3 regions of the Lysinibacillus sp. DFXJR4 genome follow, and region 3 is predicted to be linked to each of the others. Evidence: riboswitches for the same ligand, from Rfam matches in the RefSeq annotation. Region 3 holds a riboswitch; each other region holds the start of a gene.
What was found. A riboswitch is a leader RNA that binds a small molecule or an ion and turns the genes downstream of it on or off. The one in region 3 is predicted to bind thiamine pyrophosphate.
Positions count from the first base shown of each region.

Region 1: another riboswitch for thiamine pyrophosphate. It lies ahead of thiM (hydroxyethylthiazole kinase); the one in region 3 lies ahead of AC2CGN_RS18900 (ABC transporter substrate-binding protein).
Region 2: another riboswitch for thiamine pyrophosphate. It lies ahead of thiC (phosphomethylpyrimidine synthase ThiC); the one in region 3 lies ahead of AC2CGN_RS18900 (ABC transporter substrate-binding protein).

Region 1 is NZ_JBXUNW010000003.1:118,041-122,267, reverse strand. Features, by position in the region: gene thiE (thiamine phosphate synthase) at 1-381, opposite strand, end outside; gene thiD (bifunctional hydroxymethylpyrimidine kinase/phosphomethylpyrimidine kinase) at 371-1,195, opposite strand; gene thiM (hydroxyethylthiazole kinase) at 1,195-1,950, opposite strand; TPP riboswitch at 2,041-2,139, opposite strand; gene AC2CGN_RS10805 (hypothetical protein) at 2,108-2,302, opposite strand; gene mbcS (acyl-CoA synthetase MbcS) at 2,388-3,974, shown strand; gene sppA (signal peptide peptidase SppA) at 4,169-4,227, shown strand, end outside.
Region 2 is NZ_JBXUNW010000026.1:21,532-25,758, forward strand. Features, by position in the region: gene thiC (phosphomethylpyrimidine synthase ThiC) at 1-1,549, opposite strand, end outside; TPP riboswitch at 1,688-1,802, opposite strand; gene AC2CGN_RS24535 (hypothetical protein) at 2,033-2,299, opposite strand; gene AC2CGN_RS24540 (AEC family transporter) at 2,585-3,517, opposite strand; gene AC2CGN_RS24545 (methyl-accepting chemotaxis protein) at 3,663-4,227, opposite strand, start outside.
Region 3 is NZ_JBXUNW010000012.1:30,010-34,236, forward strand. Features, by position in the region: gene AC2CGN_RS18895 (thiamine-binding protein) at 1-228, opposite strand, end outside; gene AC2CGN_RS18900 (ABC transporter substrate-binding protein) at 230-1,228, opposite strand; TPP riboswitch at 1,388-1,498, opposite strand; gene AC2CGN_RS18905 (hypothetical protein) at 1,564-2,748, opposite strand; gene AC2CGN_RS18910 (sigma-70 family RNA polymerase sigma factor) at 2,729-3,262, opposite strand; gene parC (DNA topoisomerase IV subunit A) at 3,476-4,227, opposite strand, start outside.

The sequences.
Region 1 (4,227 bases), on a different contig from region 3:
ATCTGCTCCATATTGTAGAGCAGTTTCCAATTCAGCATGAGAATGAACTGAAACACCTAGTATCATCTTTCCAATTTTTTTACGAATTTTAGATACAGGGAAATCCTCCTGACCAATATGGATTCCATCTGCCTTAAGTTTTACTGCAAGCTCTACATCATCATTGATAATAAACGGCACATTATACTGCTGACAAAGCTTTTGACAATGACGAGCAAAATTTTCATATTCTTGTCCTGTTAATGCACGAGGTCCCTTTTCTCGAAGCTGAAACATGGTGATCCCATGCTGTAAAGCTTTTTCAAGAACTTGTATTGGCTTCTGATGGATAACATTACCTGTGCCCATTATAAAATATAGCTGTAAATCCTTACGATTCATGAATAATCACCTCACAGCTCTCCTTATAGTTTTGATAGGCAAAATGATTTGTCGGCCCATGCCCATTACCTAGAGCTAAATCATACGTTATTGCTAATTGAATAAATTTTTTTGCTTCGATAATTGCTTCTTTTATAGGAAGACCACTGCCCAAAAAAGCAGTTATGGCTGCTGAAAACGTACAGCCAGTACCATGTGTATTTTTTGATGAAATACGAGGAGTTTGCATAGAAAAAGAATGTCCATCTTTAAAAAATATATAATCAATGGCAAAATTCTTATCTGCTAAATGACCTCCTTTTATAATGACACATTGTACTCCAGTTTGTAGCAAGAGCTTGGCTACTTCTTTTATATCAGCTAAAGTGTTAATTTCTTTGCCAGTAAGCGTTTCGGCCTCTGGAATATTCGGAGTCACAATGGTTGCCACTGGCAGTAGAAGATTAATGATAGCATCAATGGCATCTTGTTGTAATAAGCTTTCTCCGCCCTTTGCAATCATCACAGGATCTACAATAAGTGGAACTTTGGTATTAGCCATTATTTGTGCAATAGTTTGTATAATGGCTGAGGAAAATAGCATGCCTGTTTTCATAGCACTAATTGGGAAATCCTCCAATAGTGCCTGTAGTTGTTGCTCAACAAAGCTTGCCTCAATGGGCATTACCCCTGATACACCAAGTGTATTTTGTGCGGTCAAAGCTGTAATGACAGAAGTTCCAAACACCTTTAATTCCTGAAAGGTTTTTAAATCAGCCTGTATACCAGCACCGCCGCCACTATCAGATCCAGCAATTGTCGTAACAACCTGCATTATCGTTCACCGTCCTTTGAAAGACGATATAGTTCATTCAATACAGCAATTTGAAAATCACCGATGTATTGTGTAGTAGAACCGGCTTGTTCAGCAATTTTTTTATAACATCTTAGTACATCTACTAATTGGTTATAGGGCTGATTGTCAGATACAAAAGCAGCGCAACAAATGGCACTTAATAAGCAGCCAGTACCGGTGACCTCTGTCATATGAGGATTTCCGCCTGTAATCCATTGTTGGTGATTTCCATCAGTTATGAAATCTTTTTCACCTGTGACAATCACTATACAATGATACAACTGAGCAATTCTTTTTGCTTCATCCTCTAAGGAAATGGAACCTGTTCCACTGTCTACACCTTTTTGCTGCCATTTTACGTTGGCAATTGCGGCAAGCTCTCCAATATTGCAGCGAATTACTGCAAATTCAATCTCTTCTAATAGTTGCTTTACGGTTTGTTTTCGGTAAGTTGTGGCTCCAGCGCCAACTGGATCTAACACTACTGGTATGCCAAGTGCATTGGCTTTTTTTCCTGCAAGTATCATGGATTCTTTCGTTTTGTCATTAAGGGTACCAATATTTATTAATAAGCTTGAGGCAATTGCAACCATTTCCTCAACCTCGTCATTGCCATCAGCCATAACTGGTGAGGCACCGATTGCTAAAAGCCCGTTTGCTTGAAAATTTGCCACTACATAATTTGTAATGCAATGAATTAGTGGGCTTTTTTTACGGATAGTTTGAAAAACCATTTTAAGTCCTCCTTTGTTGGATGGACGTAAGCATGCAAAAAAGGCTCTTTTTTGTGCAAAAAATACACGCAAAAGAGCCTTTCATCAATGAATTAGATGTGAATTGCTCCCTACGTCAGTATTAACTAACAGGTTCAAAGGGTCAGGTTTTACCTTCTCAACTCCAAATGAGTCCCCCTGCAATCTTGCTTTTAGTTGACCAAAATGTACCATACTTTTCTTTCCTGTTCAATAGATAGTTTTTATCTTCATTTAGCAAATGTAGTTCTGTAGCGACAGCTACAATTACACCTAGGCGAAATTGATTGATGAACGTGACTGATGCCATATAGCAAAGTATGATAGTTGTCATGACTTTTCTAAAATAGAGTGCGAACCATTGAAAATGATAAAAATGGAGTTTTATAATGAGTCATAGCATAAGGGAGGCATTTGCCATGAAAAGACAGGATTTAATTGCACCTGAATGGTACAATATTACAGAGGAAATTGAAAAATATGCACAGGATGCAAACAAGAATGCGCTCATTATTTATGATGAAAATGATGATGTTCAGTTTATTACATACGCACATTTACTGGCAAAGGCAAATCAGGCAGCACATGTTTTTACAAAACAAGGTTTAACAAAAGGTGATGTACTTATCGTGATGGTGCCTAGATCAGTAGAAGCCTATATTGTCTATATTGCTGCTTTAAAAGCTGGTATAACAATTATTCCTAGTTCAGAAATGCTAAGAGCGAAGGATATAGAATATCGTATAAACCACGCTCATGCAAAGGGCATTGTTGCATATGAGCCATATATTGAGCAATTTGATAATGTGAAAAACTTACAGGGCTTGCAGCAATTCGTAATAGGTACTGCTCACGAACCTTGGCAGTCATTACTTCAAAAAATGCAAGAACAACCAACAGACTACATAAGTTCAACGCCAACGAAAAGTTCAGACAAGGCATTTTTAGCTTATACAAGTGGTACAACAGGCAATCCTAAGGCAGCAGTACATACACATAGCTGGGGATTTGCACATTTACGAACAACAGCTCCAAATTGGTTAGGCGTACAGGAAGATGACATTGTTTGGGCTACGGCAGCTCCAGGTTGGCAAAAATGGATTTGGAGTCCATTCCTCGCTACATTAGGAAGTGGTGCAACCGCATTTGTGTACAAAGGCAAATTTAATGCAGCAACATATCTTACACTTCTAGAGAAATTCAATATTAATATTCTGTGCTGTACACCAACTGAATATCGATTTATGGCTGCACTAGAAAATTTACAAGATTTTAATTTAGAAAGTGTTCGTGAAGCTGTCTCAGCAGGAGAGCCTCTAAATAGCGATGTAATAAAAATGTTTGTGGATACTTTCGGTTTACAGGTAAGAGATGGCTATGGGCAAACTGAAAATACATTACTGGTTGGAACAATGGTAGGTATGGAGGCTAGAATTGGCTCAATGGGAAAACCAACTTCAGGAAATACAGTAGAAATTATAGATGATTTTGGACATCCTGTTGCAGTTGGAGAAGTAGGCGATATTGCTGTTCATCGTGCAACGCCTGCGTTATTTAAAAAATATTTACATGACCCTGAGCGTACCAGCTTACAATTTAGAGGAGATTGGTATATCACTGGTGATCGAGCATATAAAGATGTAGATGGTTATTTTTGGTTTGAGGGGCGAGGAGATGATGTTATTATTTCATCCGGCTATACAATAGGACCCTTTGAAGTAGAAGACGCTCTCATCAAACATGCTACAGTAAAAGAAGCGGCAGTTGTAGCAAGTCCAGATGAAGTTCGAGGAAATATTGTAAAGGCATTTGTGGTACTTAATGATGGAGAGATAGGAAATGATAATCTTATTAAACAACTTCAAAATCATGTAAAAGCTTTAACAGCACCATATAAATATCCTCGGGCCATTGAATTTGTAACAGAATTGCCAAAGACTTCTTCAGGCAAAATCCGTCGTATTGAATTGCGTCAACAAGAAAAAAATAAATGTAATATTAAATAGTTATAGATTTACTTTTTGTCGAAAAATAATTTCCTAGGAAATAATGTCGAAAATCAAAGTTCATGAATTTTTATTGAGCTTTGATTTTTTTATGATATTCGGTAATATTAATTAGCAAACTTATAAATAGTATTGCAAAAAAATGAAACATATTAGAAAGTTATTCGTATAACGTGTAGAGGAGGCGGAAAGACATGAATGTAAAAAGGTGGACTGCTTTAATTATTGCAGGTGTATTACTTGTATTTTCTTT
Region 2 (4,227 bases), on a different contig from region 3:
AAGACAGGTTGAATTGATCGCGCCAACGGAATTCAAAACGTGCCTTTGAAAGTGCATCATCTCGCTGCTGTGCTCCCGGATGTCCCTTCGCTAAATCAGCCGCGTGTGCAGCAATTTTATACGTAATCACCCCTACACGAACGTCCTCTCGATTTGGTAAGCCCAGATGCTCTTTTGGTGTCACGTAGCATAGCATTGCCGTACCAAACCAACCTATCATTGCCGCACCAATAGCAGATGTAATATGATCATAGCCAGGTGCAATATCTGTTGTCAGTGGTCCTAAAGTATAGAACGGAGCCTCCTTGCACACCTCTAATTGCTTGTCCATATTTTCTTTAATCAAATGCATCGGCACGTGGCCTGGCCCCTCCACCATCACCTGTACATCATGCTTCCAGGCAATCTGTGTTAATTCTCCTAACGTTTCAAGCTCTGCAAACTGTGCCTCGTCATTAGCATCTGCAATCGATCCAGGACGTAAGCCATCCCCTAACGAGAAGGCAACATCATATGTTTTCATGATTTCACAGATTTCTTCAAAATGTGTATATAAAAAGTTCTCTTGATGATGATATAAGCACCATTGCGCCATAATTGAACCTCCGCGTGACACAATGCCTGTCACACGATTGGCTGTTAGTGGCACATAACGCAACAGTACGCCTGCATGAATCGTGAAGTAATCAACGCCTTGCTCTGCCTGCTCGATTAACGTATCACGATACACCTCCCATGTTAAATCCTCAGCTACACCGTTTACCTTTTCAAGTGCTTGGTAAATTGGCACTGTTCCAACTGGCACCGCAGCATTACGGATAATCCATTCACGTGTCGTATGAATGTGCTTACCAGTCGATAAATCCATTATATTATCAGCACCCCAGCGTGTTGCCCAAGTCATTTTCTCCACCTCTTCTGCAATAGAAGATGATACTGCTGAATTCCCAATATTAGCATTAATTTTCACATGGAAGCTACGTCCTATAATCATTGGCTCAGCCTCAGGATGATTAATATTAGAAGGCATAATCGCTCGCCCCGCTGCAATTTCAGAGCGAACAAATTCAGGTTCCATATTTTCACGAATTGCTACAAACTCCATTTCCGGTGTTATAATTCCCTTTCGTGCATAATGAAGCTGTGTGATATTTCTCCCCTTTTTCGCACGTATAGGTTTCCTAGATAGCTCAGGAAAAACGTTTTCTTGAATACGTGGATCATCAGCATTGCGGAAGCCATTATCCTCTGGTTTAATAGTTCGCCCTACATACTCCTCAACATCCCCTCGCTCTCTAATCCATTTACTTCGCAACGCTGGTAAGCCCCTCGTAATATCTACCTTATAGGCAGGGTCAGTATATGGACCGCTCGTATCATATACACGAACTGGAGCATTTTTCTCTTCTCCAAAGCTTCCTGTTGTTGGACTTAATGCAATTTCACGCATCGGCACCAAAATATCCGGTCTCGAACCCTCTACATAAACCTTTTTACTCCCCTCAAAGCTCGACATAATCGTAATGTTCTTTTCGCTAACTGTTGTCATGACCTACTTCTCTCCCTTATAGAAAATTCATACAAGGACCGAATCTAGCTCACCCCAACAAAAATAAAAACCGAATCCAAAAAATTTTGGATCCGGCTATGATTGTAAAAGGTATAATTATCGCATTGTAAAGAGCACGCAATAATTTCTTAACTTTCCCACGCTGGTATGAGCCAGATCAGGTCCAAAGGGTCAAGAAACCTCTATGCGTTTCCCTCTCAGCCTGACTCATCAGACTCCCCTAGTCAATGCTATTAAGTTTGATGCTAGTGTAACAGATATTGCTAAGAGATGGAAGCTTCATTACTATTTTTTCCTTCAGAGTTTATATTTTTGCTTCATAAACTCTAAACGCTTTACCTGCTCAGATGCGAGCCGTAATCATTGCCGCTCCAGATTGACTGTGCTTCATAAGATTGGCTGTATTGGAGGAGCTTTTCATAACGGAAGAAACAGAGTCTGAAATCTGCATAATTCCTGCCGTCATTTCTTCAATTGTTTTAATGATTTCCGCATATACAAATACAATGTAGTCATCATAACGACATTCAATAAAATGACTATGCCTAAAAGTATAGGCAAGTACTTCGTTACAGCAGATTTTTGAATGCCGTAAATAATGGAGCTCTCAATATCTAGTCCAACATATGCAACAATTTCAACATTAAGTGAGTGGTTATTTGGATTTTTAACTAGCTGTTCATACCTCTCTGAATCAAGCTGGTTCACGACATTTCTTGCTAGAATCATATTATTCTTTTTGTACTTTTATAGACAATAAGACCTAGATCAACACTAAAAACAATTATAATAGCAACTAATAAGATGATAAATTTTTCCATAACTTCATCCCTTTACGCAAAGCTATGAACACCCCTTTGAATATTATTTAGTATCTATTTACCCTATGTATATATTTACAATTACAACAACTAATAAAAACACTTTTATTTTTTAGTACTTTTCTTTATTTTGCTTTTGGAGCATAAAAAAAAGCAATAAGCCATAAGCCTATTCCTTTTTTTACGTCATATGTTATGAAAGAAATAATAATTCTGCTAGATAAATAACGATTGTTACTGTAATACAGCTCACTATTGTTGAAAATAAAACAGTTTGTGCGGCTGTTGCTGATTCGATATCATATTCTAATGCTAAACTAGAACTATTTCGGGATGTTGGAAAAGCGCTAGCAATAAATAATGATTGTGCCACTACCCCATCTAGACCGAGTATATAAATAATGAATAAAGCAACTGCTGGTCCCAAAATTAGTCGTGTAAAACAGCTAATAATGACTGTTTTATTAAACATGGATTTTATTTCAAGCTGTGATAATTGGGCACCTAACGTGATTAATGCCACAGCAATAAAACCGTCTGCAACATGATCTATTGGAATTTTAATAAACTGTGGCACTGCAAGATTAAAATAGTTCATTGCCACCCCTATAATAAGGGCATGAATGATAGGCATCTTAAGAAAATCCTTTACAATGGATATACCTGATTTTGTTGAGGAAATTAAGTTGTATAAGCCATATGTATAGGTAGTCATATTTTGGAATATCACCAAAATAACCTGTATCGCTACGCCGATTGGTTGTGTCACAAATATCATTTGTGCAACAGGAATTCCATAGTTTCCTGAATTAATAAGGACAACACTATTTTTAAATACCGCAGCCTCTGTTTTAACTAAACCAAGTCCTTTCGCTAAAAAATGGCTTAGCACCATTTGACTGCCGATAAAAAGGACAATAAATATCGCAACTTCTCCAAGCACAGAGAGCTCCACGCTTGTTTCATATAAATTAACAAAAACAGCGGCAGGCATGAAGCAATAGGTAATAAGCTGAGAGAGCGCTTTTAGATTGAAGCAAAATTTCTTTTGCAATATCGCGCCAAGCACAAGAAGCACTAAAATAGGAGCAACAATCTGGAAGAAAATCATACCGAGGTACATCATAGCATTTCTCCTCCTCTCCTTTCTTATAGTAGTGCTGTTTTTCCGCTAGGTCAATCTGTCCCAAAGAGAGAATAGAACTAGCCTTCTCCAATAAAAAAGAACTGCTTTAGGTAACCTTCAATACCTCTTAGACAGTTCTTCATTATTAAGCTAGCTTAAATCGATTAACAACCTCTTGTAATTCCTTTGAAATCTCATTCATATTATTGATGGATTCTCCCACCTTTTGTAGCTCTGCTTGTTGGTCGATAGCAGAGGCACTTACCTGTTCTGCAGATGCAGCTGTCTCCTCTGAAATAGCAGAAATACTTTGGATTGCCATAATTGCTTGATTTTTATGCTCCAACATATCCGATAGCTTAGCCATTAGCTCATTTATCGAGGAGGCGATAGAGTTTGATAGCTCACTGTTGTCTTTAAATGCGACCTCTGTGCTTTGTACAGACTCATTTTGTGACTGCATAAGCTCTGCATTTGAAGCAATAACAGCAACGGTTTGCTTGGAATTTACAAGTATACTATCCACTGTTTGCTTAATTATATCTGTTTCGTTTTTTGATTGCTCTGCTAGCTTTCGTACTTCCTCTGCAACAACTGCAAAGCCTTTGCCATGCTCTCCAGCACGTGCTGCTTCTATACTTGCATTTAAGGCTAATAAATTCGTTTGCTCCGTAATGCCTTGAATAGATGTGATTATTTGGTTAATATTG
Region 3 (4,227 bases):
TTGTGTAATAACATTGATAGCCCCAAGCTCTATCATTTTGTTATTCATTCGTTCTATAATTTGTAGTAACGTTGTCAGCTCCCCCTCCATCGTCGTTTCTAAAGGATGCACCTCATATTTCACGCCTGATGCATCAATAATAGCAATGGCCGCATCGACAAATGGAATCACATCTTCATATTTTTCTGTTTTCGGAATAATTTGTACACTGATTAATGAGTTTGCCATGTTACTTCGTCTCCTTTTTCGGTAAAAAGTCGTTTGTAAATGCTTGTTCTGCGTTAAATTCGCCCTCTAAAACGTTGTTGCTAGTCATCCACTTCGCATAGTTTTCCCAGACAGCTAGCTTTTGCTCGCCCCATTGAGCAGCGTCATCCTGATATTTATTTGCCAGCCACTCCTGACTTTTATGCACAAGGTCTTTATCTAAATCAGGTACTGCCTCAAGTAAAACATCTGCCGCCTCACCTGGATTACTGATCGCGTATTCATAGCCCTTTGCCACGGCAGCGATAAATGCTTCAACGGTCTTTGGATCATCTTTAATCATTTTTTCATTTGTAGCAAGAACGGGTGTATAATAATCCAGTTGGTCACTATAATCTGTTAAATACAGCATGTTCAGTTTTTCATCACGAAGCTCAGCTTCAATCCCAGTCCAAGCATAATAAATCCATGCAAAATCAATATCTTTTTTCATCATTGTAAAGAAATCTATATCGCCAGCATTAATAATATCTAATTTATTAATATCTGCATTTTCAGTTTGCATTAATGATTGTAGTACGGCCTGCTCTAGTGGAGCTCCCCAGCCGCCATATGTTTTACCTTCAAATTTCTTCGGTGATGTAATACCTTTGGAGGCGATTGAGGCAAAGCCAGAAGTATTATGCTGAATAATCGCCGCAATCGATACCAGAGGTACACCCTGTACACGAGCCTGTGTAATTCCCTCCTGATAGCTTACGCCAAATTGTGCCTTGCCAGATGCTACAAGCTGATCTGCTCCTGCGTCACCAGGTTGTAAGATATCAACATCTAAGCCCTGCTCTTCAAAATAACCTAATTTCTTAGCAACATATAGCCCTGTATGATTTGTATTTGGCATCCAATCAAGTACAACGGACACCTTCTTTAACGCATGCTCATCCTTTTTGGTATCCTCTTTTTCGCTACAGCCCGCTAATGTTAAAAGGGCAGCCATAAGAACCAATAACCATTTTTTCATGCTGAATCCTCCCAGTAAGTAGTGTGAAAGTGTTCATGAAGGAATGCTCTAACCAGAAGAAAGCGTATTTATGGATTATCTGCACCCAAGATATGTACATTTAACAAAAAAACGCCCAGGATTTCTCCCAGACGTTGTCAATCAATATCAAAAATTTACTTTTTTTGAATAGATGTTCCCTACGCTGGTACGAGCCAAATCAGGTTCAAAGGGTCAGCATCTAACGGACACAATCTCAGCTGGCAACTACCAGCCCCCCTACATTCTTTCCATATGAACTTTTCGATGATTATTATACCCATATCTCACTGCAATTGACAAGGCTCTATTTAATATTAACGCTGTAAAAATATTTTAATTGCAGCATCTTTCGCTTCATGAATTCCATCCTCCGTGAGATACTTTTCATTTATCCCAAATACCTGTAATGTCCCTTCCTTAGTATAACGTGGCTCAAAGAGGATTAATGAAATATCTTTAAAGTCGTAAAGTGGTGTTAATGAACCATCTTCTTCGACTTGATATAATCTAAAGCGGTAATGTTCCTCCTTCGGTATCCATTCGTATAGAGCAAACTTATTTTGATAGGCTGTTAAAGTAATGGCTTTTTTACCATCAAGTTTATGATAGGAGCCATCTTCTAAATCAACATATCCTGTCTCTAAGCTTTCTCCAGATCTAAAGGAAGCATAGATTTTATGGTCAGTAAGTGCCACGTCATGTATGCCTTTAAAAGGGAAATCATATTGCTTTTCTTTTTCTGTTCCAACATCATAGAGTGTAAAGCGAACTGTTTCTATTCCATCTTTTTTAAAGGCACTTGGTAGGAGCAATTTATTGTCTTGATAAATTGGCTGACTTACTGCACTATTATCAAAGGCTTGTTTAAATTGTTTTACCTCGTTTGTACGCAGATTTGTTAAGCTATAAATGGTATGACCTGTCGTTGTATCAGATATTGTTGTCAGTAGTGTATCATCTTCAAAATCTATAAAAGTATCCGTAGAAAAGCCTTTGATCTCTAATGTTTCTCTATTTTTTACAAACACAGAATTCCTATCATCAGCCATCCAAACAAGCCAATTTTCATTTACTAACATTTTTGAAATAGGGAATTCACTTGTTACTTCCGCTTTTTCAATATGTGTATCGAGTGCGTAGGAATAAATGGTATTGCCTTCGTAATAATAAAAGGAGTTCGTTGCATCATCAAAGTCAGCTGTAAATAATGTATCAGCAGATCGACCAGGGATACTAATTTCTTCATAGGATTGCTCAGTTATTTGCGATATTGTCAATTGTTCCTTTATTTCATCTATAACTGGATAACTTAATAAAGCCGTAAGAGCTAAAGCTGAAATTCCTACCGCAAAGGGCTTCCACATATGTTTTTTTACAGGGGTTTGCTGTTGCTCCAATCTTACATGAGCAGCTTCTAAAATCTCTTCTTTTTTTTGGGAAGTTAATGCTATTTGATCTGGTATTGTAGCCTTTAATCGATTACGTAAATTCATTTCCATTATAAAATCCCTCCTTTTCTAATTGGATGCCTACTCGTTTTCTCCCTCTTGCTAGCCTTGTTTTCACTGTATTGATTGAACATTGTAAAATGGATGCGATTTCTGTGATAGATAGTTCATCATAGTAATAAAGCCAAAGGACCTCTCGATATTTCGTTTCTAATGTAGTAATGCTGTGAGCAATTACATCCATTTCCTCCTGCTTTAAAATTTGTGATTCCACTGAAATAGAGGCTTCCTGCTTTTTAAAAAGACTAGTTAACTCTGTTTTCCGATATGCCCAGCTTTTAAAGTAATTATGACACTCGTTGACGACCATACGGTATAAGTAAGTTTTGACACTAGAACGCCCTTCAAATTGCTCCATATGAATGTAATAGCGGATGAATACTTCCTGTACAATATCCTCTGCCCTTTCTTTATTTTTTACATATGTATAAGCTAGTCGAAGTAAGTAATGACCGTATAAATCCATAACCTCCCGTAAATGTATATCTCTTTGTTGTTTCTCCAAGCAATTCCCTCCCTTCTTCAATTTGTATAAGTTAGACAAAGCACAATGCTTGTTGGTTTCACCTTTTCATTAATTTTATATTAATGGCATTTGCTGAATAAAAATTAAAAACCCTGCATTCATAACGAAGGGCACTTTAAAACTAAAAAAAGTCGATTTGCATCACAGTTTTGTGGCAAATCGACTTTAATCTTATAAAGAGGCTTCATCAATCTAGCTTGGGTTTTGTTCTTTTTTTGCAGTTAATACGTGTGAAATCTGTCCATCAGTTGCAATATCTACCTTGAATGAGCCATTTGAATGACGATCTGCTCGTGTTAATGCTTGTACATCAATAACCTCTTGCACACCTTTTTCAGTTTCAATGATAACATGCTCCTCATCTGTAGCTTTGACTACTGCAACGATACGATGAGGATTTGCTTTTAATTCTGTTAACACCTTTAAGCCCCGTTTTGCGCGACTTGCCATCTCAACTTCAGCTACATTCATTTTCTTCACAGCACCTCGCTGCGTTACAATAACAACATATTCTGTGTCGTTTGGCTGTAAAACATTAACACCCACTAATGCTTCCCCATCTTTTAAGGTAATTCCTTTAACACCACCAGTTTTGACACCCGTTACTGGTAATTCTTCCATTGGGAAACGAATCGCATAGGCTGTATCGGTTGTTAATAGTAATTCAGTGTCATCCGTTACGAAATCTGCAAAAATCATTTCATCGCCAGCTTTAACATTCATTGTCTTTATCGGCTTTGAATAACGGGTAACTGCATAATCTGCTAAAGGAGAGCGTTTAATTTGTCCATCTTTCGTAGCTGTTAAAATATAAGTATTCGCTTGCTCAAATGTCTCGAAACCATAGACTGCAATAATGGATTCATCCTCTCCAGTCGGCACAATACTAGAAATATGCTGACCGAGATCCTTCCAGCGAATGTCTGGTAGCTCATGAACAGGCT